Linked DNA regions of Cytobacillus luteolus. The protein of the gene in region 2 binds, or shares a complex with, the protein of the main gene of each other region. Links are inferred from orthologs where the notes say so. Each region holds a gene or a part of one and is shown on either strand. Other genes may lie near its edges. The genes, in order: dnaB and dnaG.

What was found.
Region 1: the proteins of dnaG (region 2) and dnaB are in contact, whole or in part, in a crystal structure (PDB 2R6A), measured with the Geobacillus stearothermophilus proteins. The link is inferred for Cytobacillus luteolus from one-to-one orthologs. Residues at the interface, in WP_049624496.1 of Geobacillus stearothermophilus: Lys456, Leu457, Leu458, Pro459, Ala460, Asn463, Ala464, Leu467, Leu535, Leu536, Ile537, Ala538, Gln544, Glu545, Asp548, Tyr549, His552; in WP_033016901.1 of Geobacillus stearothermophilus: Ser13, Glu15, Ala16, Gln18, Glu91, Leu92, Asp94, Ala95, Val96, Pro97, Thr98, Ala99, Ala100, Asn101, Tyr104, Tyr105, Ile108.

The regions. Positions count from the first base shown.
Region 1 is NZ_JAGGKM010000007.1:33,829-36,686, forward strand. It holds dnaB (replicative DNA helicase), read left to right. Parts: upstream 1-676; coding sequence 677-2,041; downstream 2,042-2,858. Other genes in the region: J2Z26_RS18200 (DHH family phosphoesterase), read left to right, coding at 1-67; rplI (50S ribosomal protein L9), read left to right, coding at 64-510; J2Z26_RS18215 (adenylosuccinate synthase), read left to right, coding at 2,254-2,858. UniProt on the Escherichia coli protein: The main replicative DNA helicase, it participates in initiation and elongation during chromosome replication. Travels ahead of the DNA replisome, separating dsDNA into templates for DNA synthesis.
Region 2 is NZ_JAGGKM010000004.1:74,459-83,365, forward strand. The notes cover bases 1-2,880. They hold dnaG (DNA primase), read right to left. Parts: upstream 2,410-2,880; coding sequence 592-2,409; downstream 1-591. Other genes in these bases: rpoD (RNA polymerase sigma factor RpoD), read right to left, coding at 1-547. Outside these bases: J2Z26_RS12435 (pyruvate, water dikinase regulatory protein), read right to left, coding at 3,151-3,957; J2Z26_RS12440 (transcriptional regulator CcpN), read right to left, coding at 3,986-4,627; glyS (glycine--tRNA ligase subunit beta), read right to left, coding at 4,776-6,854; glyQ (glycine--tRNA ligase subunit alpha), read right to left, coding at 6,847-7,737; DNA repair protein RecO, read right to left, coding at 8,281-8,907. UniProt on the Escherichia coli protein: RNA polymerase that catalyzes the synthesis of short RNA molecules used as primers for DNA polymerase during DNA replication.

The DNA.
Region 1 (2,858 bases), on a different replicon or contig from region 2:
TGAAGAAGTAGAACAACAACTAAAAGAAGTTATAGATGAATATATTGAAGGAGGCAAAAAATCATGAAGGTAATCTTTTTAAAGGATGTAAAAGGAAAAGGAAAACAAGGTGAAGTGAAAAATGTGTCAGATGGGTATGCACACAACTTTTTATTCAAACAAGGTGCTGCTATTGAAGCCACACCTGCTAATATGAAGATGTTAGAAGCTCAAAAGAACAAAGTGAAACAAGAGGCTGCTCAAGAACTAGAAGAATCAAAGCAATTAAAAGAAAAAATTGAAGCTTTAACGGTAGAGCTAACTGCAAAAGCTGGTGATGGCGGGCGATTATTTGGCTCAGTAACTAGTAAACAAATTGCAGATGAGTTAGCAAAAACTCACAAAATAAAAATTGATAAGCGTAAATTTGATCTACCAGATGGAATTCGTTCTCTAGGTTTTACAAATGTCCCACTTAAGCTACATCCAGAAGTTACTGCTACAGTTAAGGTTCAAGTGAAGGAGCAGTAATTACCATTGATAAAAAGCTTTGCTATCATATACAATTATGAAATGTGATTTTGTTTAATACAAATCACATTTTTTCTTATATCCATATTATTTTAGATTTCTAATTCATAGATAATAGATTAATATAATAGATAGATAACACCTCTAAGGGAGAGTGAAGAAAAAGATGAGTACACTACTTGCAGATCGTATTCCTCCCCAAAATATTGAAGCTGAGCAAGCTGTGCTAGGAGCTATTTTTCTAGAACCAGCATCATTAACGTTGGCATCAGAAATATTAATTCCTGATGACTTTTATCGTGCTTCTCACCAAAAAATATTCAATGCAATGCTTAATCTTAATGATAAGGGTGAACCGGTCGACTTAGTAACCGTGACTGCTGAATTAGCTGATGTAAAGCTTTTAGAGGAAATAGGTGGGGTATCTTATCTTAGTGATATTGCAAACTCTGTTCCTACAGCTGCCAACATTGAATATTATGCAAAAATCATTGAAGAGAAATCGATACTTCGAAGACTAATAAGAACAGCAACGACCATTGCTTCAGATGGATATTCAAGGGAAGATGAAGTAGAAGCCCTTTTAAGTGAAGCTGAAAAAACAATCTTAGAAGTTGCTCAACGTAAGAACGCAGGGGCGTTTAAAAACATCCGTGATGTATTAGTTGAGACATATGATAATATTGAAGAATTAACAAATCGTAAAGGCGATGTTACTGGTATCCCTACTGGATTTACAGAATTAGATCGTATGACTGCTGGCTTTCAACGAAATGATTTAATCATCGTTGCCGCTCGTCCTTCAGTAGGTAAAACAGCCTTTGCGTTAAATATCGCACAAAATGTGGCCACGAAAACAGATGAAAATGTTGCTATCTTTAGTCTTGAGATGGGGGCAGAACAGCTTGTAATGAGGATGCTCTGTGCTGAGGGAAATATTAATGCACAAGCACTACGTACAGGTGCATTAACGGCAGAGGATTGGAGTAAGCTGACAATGGCTATGGGAAGCTTATCAAATTCAGGAATTTTCATTGATGATACACCAGGTATCCGAATTAGTGATATTCGCTCAAAATGCCGCCGTCTAAAGCAAGAAAGTGGCTTAGGTATGATTCTTATTGATTACCTTCAGTTAATCCAAGGAAGCGGGCGTAGTGGCGAAAACCGTCAACAAGAAGTATCAGAAATTTCTCGTTCACTTAAAGAACTAGCTCGTGAATTAAAGGTTCCTGTTATTGCTCTTTCTCAGCTTTCTCGTGGAGTTGAGCAAAGACAGGATAAGCGTCCAATGATGTCAGATATTCGTGAATCAGGAAGTATTGAGCAGGATGCTGATATTGTTGCCTTCTTGTACCGTGATGATTACTATGATAAAGAATCAGAGAACAAGGATATTATCGAAATTATCATTGCAAAACAACGTAATGGTCCTGTTGGAACAGTATCATTGGCCTTCGTAAAAGAATATAACAAGTTCGTAAACCTAGAAAGAAGATTTGATGACACCAATATACCACCAGGTGCATAGTATAAAGGAAGGACCTTCCCAATCGGGAGGGTTCTTTTTTCGTTTATTGGAAAAACTAATAATGCAAGTTGATATTTCACGAACAAATAAAATACTATCATTAAAATTGTTCGGGTTTAGTTGACTTGTGTGGTTAGAATTGATAAGATTAGTATGTTTGATACATAAATGAACGTAAAATAAGTTAGAGTTCACTCGGAGGTGCTAAGCCTATGGCTTCAGTAGTTGTTGTTGGAACACAGTGGGGAGACGAAGGTAAAGGTAAAATTACAGATTTTTTATCTGAGAACGCGGAAGTGATTGCTAGATATCAAGGCGGTAACAATGCAGGTCACACAATTAAGTTTAATGGAGAGACCTATAAACTACACTTAATCCCGTCAGGAATCTTCTATTCAGATAAAATTTGTGTAATTGGCAACGGAATGGTTGTTGATCCGAAAGCACTTGTAACAGAGTTAAAATACTTACATGATCGTGGTGTAAGCACAGATAATTTAAGAATTAGTAATCGTGCACATGTGATACTACCATATCACTTAAAATTAGATGAAGTTGAAGAAGATCGTAAGGGTGCTAATAAAATTGGTACAACTAAAAAAGGAATTGGCCCAGCCTATATGGATAAAGCAGCACGTGTAGGAATTCGCATGGCTGATTTGTTAGATCGAGAAATATTTGAAGAAAAATTAACTAACAATTTAGCAGAAAAAAACCGTTTATTAGAAAAAGTTTATGAAGTTGAAGGATTTAAAATAGAAGATATTCTTGATGAGTATTTTGAGTATGGACAACAGGTTGCGAAATATGTATGTGA
Region 2 (8,907 bases):
TTTCAACTGCTTTAATTAAGCCCATGTTACCTTCTTGGATTAAGTCTAGGAATAGCATACCTCTACCTACATAGCGTTTTGCAATACTTACTACAAGTCGTAGGTTGGCCTCAGCTAGACGTCGCTTAGCTTCCTCGTCACCTTTTTCAATTCGCTCAGCAAGTACAATTTCTTCCTCACCTGATAATAAATCAACACGACCAATCTCTTTTAGGTACATACGTACAGGGTCATTTATTTTCACTCCAGGAGGAACACTTAGGTCATTAAGGTCAAATTCTTCCTCTTTTGCTAAATCCTGAATTTTTGGATCATCCTCATCCTCATCATCAGTTCCTTCACCTAACAATTCAACACCCTGTTCTCCTAGGAACTCATAATATTCGTCTAGTTGATCTGATTCCACTTCAAACCCAGACATTTTTTCAGCTATTTCTTCGTATGTTAATACACCACGTTTTTTACCTAACTCAGTTAATTGGTCTTTTACTTGCTCAATTGTATATTCAGTATCCATTTCTTTTGAACGTGCTGATTTTTCAGCCATAAGTTCCCCTCCTTCCAAACTAATATGCTTATAGAGGTCTTTAATCATCTGCTATTGATGGTTCTTCTTAATTGTAAAATTTCCATTGCAATAGTTGCTGCTCTTTTGAAATCGCTCTGACGTTCGGCTTCTTGTTGAGCAACTTCTTTTTCTTTTATCATTGACAATTTCTGATGTTTCAACACCTGTTTTATATAATCTGTCAATTCTAGCTCAGAAACTTCTTCATTAATAGATTGCATCGCAATTTCAGTTACTACACTCTTAAGCTTTTCATTATTCAATCTTTGAATAAATGTTCCAATATCGGGATCATTACCTTCTTCATAATATGCGTAAAGGTATAATACAATTGCTCGGTGCTCTTCAATATTGAAGTCACCTTGAAGTGCATCATGAACCTTATAAGTAATGTCTTTATCTCTTAACATATGGGCAATTAATAATCTTTCTGCATTATGATAAGCAGGTAAAAGCTTTTTCGCTAATAATGGTTTTCTAGGTATATTATTTCTGTTCCTATCATCATTATCCTTTTTATTTTGCAAAGATTTATTAATTTGTTCGTGTTGCTCTTTTAGAGCATCAAGTGAGATTGAGAATTCATTCGATAGTGTTCTAAGGTAGTGGTCTTTTTCAACCGCATTGTCAAGTTTTCCAATTTCATTTAGGACCAATTGGATATATTTAATTTTTTCTCCTTCATCTTGAAGGTTCTTACCTTTTCGAAAATATCTCATCTTGAATGCCATAAGAGTTAGGCTTGCCCCTATTACATCACCTTTAAAGTGCTCTGGTCCATACTTCTTGACGTAGTCATCAGGGTCTAATCCTTCAGGCATTGAAGCAACTTTCACATAACAACCTATATCTTTTAAAATGGCAGCTGCTCTAACAGTGGCTTCAATTCCGGCTGAGTCACCGTCATAACAAATCGTTACAGATTCAACATTCCTTCGAATCATCTTGGCCTGCTCTTCTGTTAAAGAAGTACCCATTGTTGCAATTGAATATGGTATATCAGCTCTATTAGCAGATATAACATCCATAAAACCTTCAAAAAGAACAACCTGTTCATTCTTTCTCATAAACGGCCTAGCATTATGAAAGTTATACAATGTTTTACTTTTATTAAAGATGATTGTTTCAGGACTGTTTAAATACTTAGGTTCTCTTGTATTTGTTTCTAGGACACGACCTGAAAAAGCAATTGTTTTTCCTTGATGATCCCATATAGGAAACATGATCCTATTTCGAAAACGATCAAAGTAAGAGCCGTCTGACTCTTTTTTAATAATTAATCCTGCCTTTTCCATCATCTCCTGCTTAAAACCTCTTTGAACAAGAAATTTAGATGCAAAGTCCCAAGAGTCTAATGCAAAACCGATTTCGAACTTTTCGATTTCCTCCATCGAAAATCCTCGATTAAGCAGGTAATCAAGTGCGTGCTCACCCTCTTTTGTATTTACCAATAAATGATGGTAGAATTTCTTTAGAAGTTCATGAGCCTCTATCATCATGGTAGAGTCCTGTTGTTTCTGTGGATGAATAGGATCAGTTTCTAGATTAGGTAATTCTATATTTACCCTGTCAGCTAAGCGCTTGGCTGCTTCGGTAAAAGTTATCCCATCAATGTCCATTATGAAAGATAATGCATTGCCTCCTGCTCCACAGCCAAAACAGTGATAAATTTGTTTATCTGGAGAGACAGAGAAAGACGGCGTACTTTCTCCATGAAACGGACAAAGACCGAAATAGTTTCTTCCTTGTTTCTTCAATTGAACATATTCACTGATTACGTCAACAATGTCTACAGAATGGCGAATTTTTTCGATAGTTTCTTCAGGAATTCGATATCCCATATTAAACATCTCCGTAATAAGTATTCTCTTTTTAATTCTTGATTTCCTGCACATTTCGACATTTTTTTTTCGAATGATATGATAAACTGATTTCTATCATCTTCTGAAAATGTCTTAGGACCTTTAAATGGTTTCCGGTCCGTCGTTCCATAGCAGACAAATATCTTAGATGTAGGATCATACCCATATCCTTAATTCAATGTCTTGTGTTTAGCATGATTCAATATATATAAGTCAACAGTTTCCTTTATTGCAACTACATAAACACATGTTCCTCCAATTTCATAGGAACCTTTATGAGATTATAACTTCCATTTGATATGTATTTGCAATCGTAAGTATCTCTGTTTTTACTGGACATGCATCAGCATCGACAAAAAACTGTGCTTTTTTTCGTCATAATTCTCTATTCTACATCACTCCAGCGTTTCCCTCTTTTCATGTAAAAGAATTATTATGAATTTAACCTCCATTCAAACGACAACATGAAATTGAGGGATTATCCTATATAACCCCTTCAGATTTAGACAAAGATATTAATATAATATATTTTTTCAGCCTTAACACTTGACAACTTTCAATATATAGTTTATTCGATACATGCCTAGTCTAAACCTAAAATTATACATTTAATCACAATTTTTTATTATAATATATATTTCTCTAAACCGCTATCGTTTTCTACTATATTTTTTTACCCATTTTTTAATAAAAGAAAACACATATCCTGGGGATATGTGCTTATCTATTTTTCTTATTTATCTGTTGCAGAATAATATTGGCGGTTTCTTCAACGGCCTTTTTCGTTACATCAATGACATCACAGCCAATTTTATTTATGACTCTCTCAAAGTGGTCTAACTCTTCTTTAATCCGGTCAATGTTTGCATAGATTGCCTGATCATCCAAACCTAGGGACTTTAGGCGTTCTCTTCTAATATCATTTAATTTCTCTGGGCTAATTTTCAATCCGATACATTTATGTGGTGGAACTAGAAACAGTTCTTCGGGAGGATCTACCTCAGGAACAAGTGGAACATTTGCTACTTTTAATCGCTTATGTGCTAAATATTGAGATAAAGGTGTTTTTGATGTTCTAGAAACTCCTACTAAAATAATATCCGCTCGTAAAATCCCTCGAGGGTCTCGTCCATCATCATATTTTACTGCAAATTCAATAGCTTCAATTTTTTTAAAGTAATCTTCGTCAAGCTTTCTAACCAATCCAGGTTCATGCCTAGGAGTTAACCCATATAAACCTTGCATATTGTCAATTAAAGGTCCAATTATGTCAAATACTGTTACTCCCGCTATCTTCGCTTCTTGGATTAAAAAGTTACGAAGCTCTGGGACTACGAGAGTAAAAGCGATTATAGCGCTGTTCATCTTAGCTAACGAAATGACTTCTGAGATCGTCCCTTTATCTTCGACATACGGTACTCTTTTTATCTCAGTGGCTGAATTATTAAATTGACTAATTGCTGCCTTTACAACTAGTTCGGCAGTTTCTCCTACTGAATCTGATACAACATAAATAATTCTATTCATGATATCCCCCCATTTGCAGTTTAGATCGTTATATTATTTCTTCTCCTGCTAAGGATACGAATGCTTTTGTAATATTCGTTTTCGTTATACGTCCTACTACCATAAAGCCATGCTCAGTTTCTCTTATAACTGGAAGTGCATCTATTTGTTTCTCGATTAATTTCTCAGCTACATCTACCAAAAGGTCCTCTCGGTCACACATTGTAATATTTGGCATTCTTGTCATGATGATGTTTACAGGAATGGATGAAAGCTCCTGCTTACCTATACTAGCACGTAACAAATCCTTTCTAGAGAGAACACCCACTAGAACAGAATTTTCATCTACTACAAATAACGTTCCTACATCCTCTAAAAACATTGTTACAATAGCATCGTAAACTGATACACTCTCATTGACAACAACAGGGATCGATTGATAATCCTTAACAACCATTTTTTTTATTTTATCTGAGAATAATTGAGCTCCTGTTTTTCCTGTATAAAAATACCCTACCCGCGGTCTGGCATCTAAATAACCGGCCATTGTTAAGATAGCTAAATCCGGTCTTAGGGTGGCCCTCGTTAAATTAAGTCTATCGGCAATATGTTCCCCCGTAATAGGGCCATCATCCTTTACTATCTGTAAAATTTTCTCTTGCCTTTTATTTAGTTCGATTGTAATCACCACCGATCAATAACAATTAATATGTACCGCTCAATTCCATTAAAAAGGCTATACTATATATAAATATTATATACTAATTACTTTTTTAAGAATACATTGAATTGCAAAAAAAATAAATGGAGCCTGATAGCAGGCTCCATTATTGTTCATTTTATTTTACAAGAATTGCATTTGTATCTGCAAATAATTTAATGATATCAGCAAGATGTACCATTTGTGCTAATCGGTTATTTTTAACAACTTCATCTTCAGCCATTACCATTGTATGATCAAAGTAATTATCAATATAAGGTTGTAGTGAACATAGAAGTTCGAATGCCTCATTGGCATCTCTCTTAATCGTAGCAGTTTCAACTTGGCTCGCAATTTGATTATACTTCTCATATAACTCTTTTTCTTGCTCTGAAGCAAATAGAGAAGGGTTAATCTCTAGCTTAGTGCCTTTCTTAGAGATATTTATGACCCTACTGAGTGACTCAATGGCCCCTTTAAATGAAGGTGTTTCTTTTTCTTTTTCTAACACCTTCGCTCTATTTACAAAGTAGCTGATGTTTCCAAGGTTTGTTCCTAAAACAGCCTCTGTAATATCATAGCGTATCATATTATCAGATAGAATATTTTTGAGTCTCATCTTAAAGAATTGAAGTAACTCTTCATAGACTTCATTTGTTTCACGTTTGCCTTTTTGCTGTTGATTAAATTGTTCTAATGCTGTTTGTAATAGAACTTCTAATGATATATCCCAATTCTTATCTAACAGAATTTGAACAATTCCAGCTGCCTGTCTGCGAAGTGCATAAGGATCCTGGGAGCCTGTAGGAATTAAGCCGATGGAGAAGCAACCAATAATCGTATCTAACTTATCTGCTATGCTTACAATTGCACCCGTATGAGAAGTCGGCACTGTATCTTCTGAGTGACGTGGCATATAATGCTCGTTAATAGCTAGTGCTACTTCATCATTTTCACCACTTAGTTTTGCATATCTCTCTCCCATAAAGCCTTGTAGCTCAGGAAATTCATAAACCATATGAGTAACTAAGTCAAACTTACAAATTTCAGCTGCTCTCTCTACCTTACTTAATTCATCATCACTTAGTCCTACTAGTGAAGAGAGTGTCACTGAAAGCTCCTTTACACGACGTACCTTATCACCTATTGAGCCTAATTCCACATGATAAACAATTGAGTCAAGCTTTTTAACTAAAACATCAATTTTTAACTTTTGATCTTCTTTATAGAAGAAGTCAGCATCAGAAAGTCTTGCTCGTAAAACTTTTTCATTTCCCTTTGCAACTGTTTCAATGTGCTTATGGTCACCGTTTCGAATGGTTATAAAATACGGCAATAATTTACCATTTTGATCTTTTACTGGAAAATAACGTTGATGTTCTTTCATTGAAGTAATTAGCACTTCTTCTGGCAAACCTAAGAATTCCTCCTCAAATTTACCAAATAAAGCTGTTGGATATTCAACTAAATTATTTACCTCTTCAAGTAAATCTTCATCAATTGGAACAATCCAGTTATTATCAAACTCTAAGCTCTTAATTTGATTAACAATTGCTTCTTTTCTTTCCAATGAATCTACAATAACATACTGTGAAAGCATCGCTTTTTCATAGTCTGATGAGTTCTGAAGCTCAATTTGTTCACCAAGGAATCGGTGTCCCCATGTTTTACGGTCACTTGTAACAGTCGAAATTGTCAAAGGTATAATTTCATTACCAAATAGAGTTACCACCCATTTGATAGGTCTTACAAACTTAAGATCTTCATTTCCCCAACGCATATTCTTTGGGAAACTCATCTCTCTAATAAGCTGAGCTAACTCGTTTAACGTATCTTTTGTATCTAGACCCTTAACAAATTTTCTGACATGCACATACTCTACTCCATTTATTTCTTTAAAGTAGATATCCTCAACAGAAGCACCTTGCCCCCTTGCAAATCCAATTGCAGCTTTTGTCCACTCTCCATTGTCATCCAAAGCAATCTTTTTTGCCGGTCCTTTTGCCTCAGTATCAACATCTTGTTGTTTTTCAGCAACACCAGTTACAAGTACTGCCAGTCTTCTAGGTGTTGAAAAGCTATGCACCTGGTCAAAAGAAATATTCTTTTCCATAAACCAATTTGTTAACTTAGAGGATAATTGATTCATTGCATCTGTTACAAACCTAGCAGGCATTTCCTCTAATCCTATTTCTAAAAGCAAATCACGGTTATTCATTTGTGTTCCCCTCCTCGTTTTTTAACATTGGGAATCCAAGCTTTTCACGTTCTTGATAGAAGGTTTGAGCAACCTTTCTTGCTAAATTTCTTACTCTACCTATATATCCTGTTCGCTCCGTAACTGAAATCGCACCTTTGGCATCCAGTTGGTTAAAGGTGTGAGAACATTTTAGTACATAATCATATGCAGGGTGGACAAGACCTTCGTCCATCTGACGGTGTGCTTCTTTTTCGTAAATCGTAAATAAGTTAAAAAGCATCTCAGTATCAGATGTCTCAAACGTATATTTCGAATGCTCGTGTTCCGGTTGAAGGAAAATGTCACGAACTGTGAAACCATTTGTCCATTCTAAATCAAATACATTCTCTTTATCTTGGATATAGGAAGCTAACCTCTCTACTCCATACGTAATTTCAACTGAAACTGGCTTACATTCAATTCCTCCTACTTGTTGGAAATAGGTAAACTGTGTAACCTCCATTCCGTCTAACCATACTTCCCAACCTAAACCTGCACAGCCTAATGAAGGGTTTTCCCAGTTATCTTCAACAAATCGAATATCGTGTTGAAGTGGATCAATACCTAAAGCCTTTAGGGAATCAAGATATAGTTCTTGAATATTATCAGGAGACGGTTTCATAATAACTTGAAATTGGTGATGCTGATACAGACGATTTGGATTTTCACCATATCTGCCATCAGCTGGTCGACGAGAAGGTTCTACATACGCTACATTCCATGGCTCTGGTCCTAGACTTCTTAAAAACGTATAGGGACTCATTGTACCCGCACCTTTTTCCACATCATATGCCTGCATTAGAATACAACCTTGATCTGACCAGTGCTTTTGAAGAGTTAGTATCATATCTTGAATATTCATTTCAGTACACCTCCGAGTGTAGTTAACTAGTTTAAATTCTTTTTATGTACAAATAAAAAACTCTCGCTCTATGCCTGCAATAGACATAGGGACGAGAGTTACCCGCGGTTCCACCCTATTTGCCACCTAAAAAGGTAAGCCTCTTTTATAAGAGTAAACACTCCAGAACGCCTTCGTTATTTGTCTATACCCTAGCTTACACTATCCTAGGTTCGCTTTTATAGACGGCAATAAGTACTACTTTCCTTCTACGTGTTTTATTTTTTAAATAGCTTAAAACATTTTTGAGTATGTTGTCAACTTTTTCTTGAAAAATGTCTAAACTTTTAACTTACACCGTTTCTTTGCGCTGCAGGCACTTGCTTTCCGCGGGGAATTATGAAAAAGCCCAACTGCTGGCTTTTTCAAGAGCGAATTCCCATCGGGGAGGAAGTCGAGCCTCCTCGACCTTTCCTCTATCTCCCGCAGGAGTCAATGCCTTCCGCTCCAATCCACTCTCCGTAAATACATAGGTACAACACTCTTCAGTAAAAAAGCTTTTACTTAAAATGAATTACGAAGATGGTCCATTTGGTTTAGGAATCGTTTAGATTTTAGAGATAATCCAGAGTATTCGTCGTAGTAGGTGCTAATAATTTTTTTTATTTCTGATTTTGTTTCTTCTTTTACATCTATTTTTCCCAGTCTGTTTAGGTCAAAGTAATAAAAGATTCTTAGTAATTTTACTGTAGATTGGGATATTTTTAGATGGTGTGCGTCAATTTGAAGGCATCTGTGGCAGAGGAAGCCACCTTCTCGGATTGAAAAAGAGAATTGGCCATCTGTGCTTCCACATGCTGAGCATCTGTCTAAAACAGGATGTAATCCTAGGACTTGCAGCATTTTCATTTCATAAATAAAGGTAAGTATGTCTAAATCAAGACCTTCGTTCATAAAATGTAATGTTTGGTACAACAGCTCAAACAAGTAGGGATTAGGCTTTTTATCTTCGGTCGCTTTATCGGTTAATTCAACAATGTAAGAGGCGTGTGCAGTGAGAAAAATATCTTCTCGAATTCCTCTCATTGTTTTAATAATTTCACCTTGCTGCAAACCACCAAGTCCATTACTTCTTTGAACTAAGTAATAACCGTATGTAAAAGGCTGGGTAATAGAAGCGAGCCGGCTACT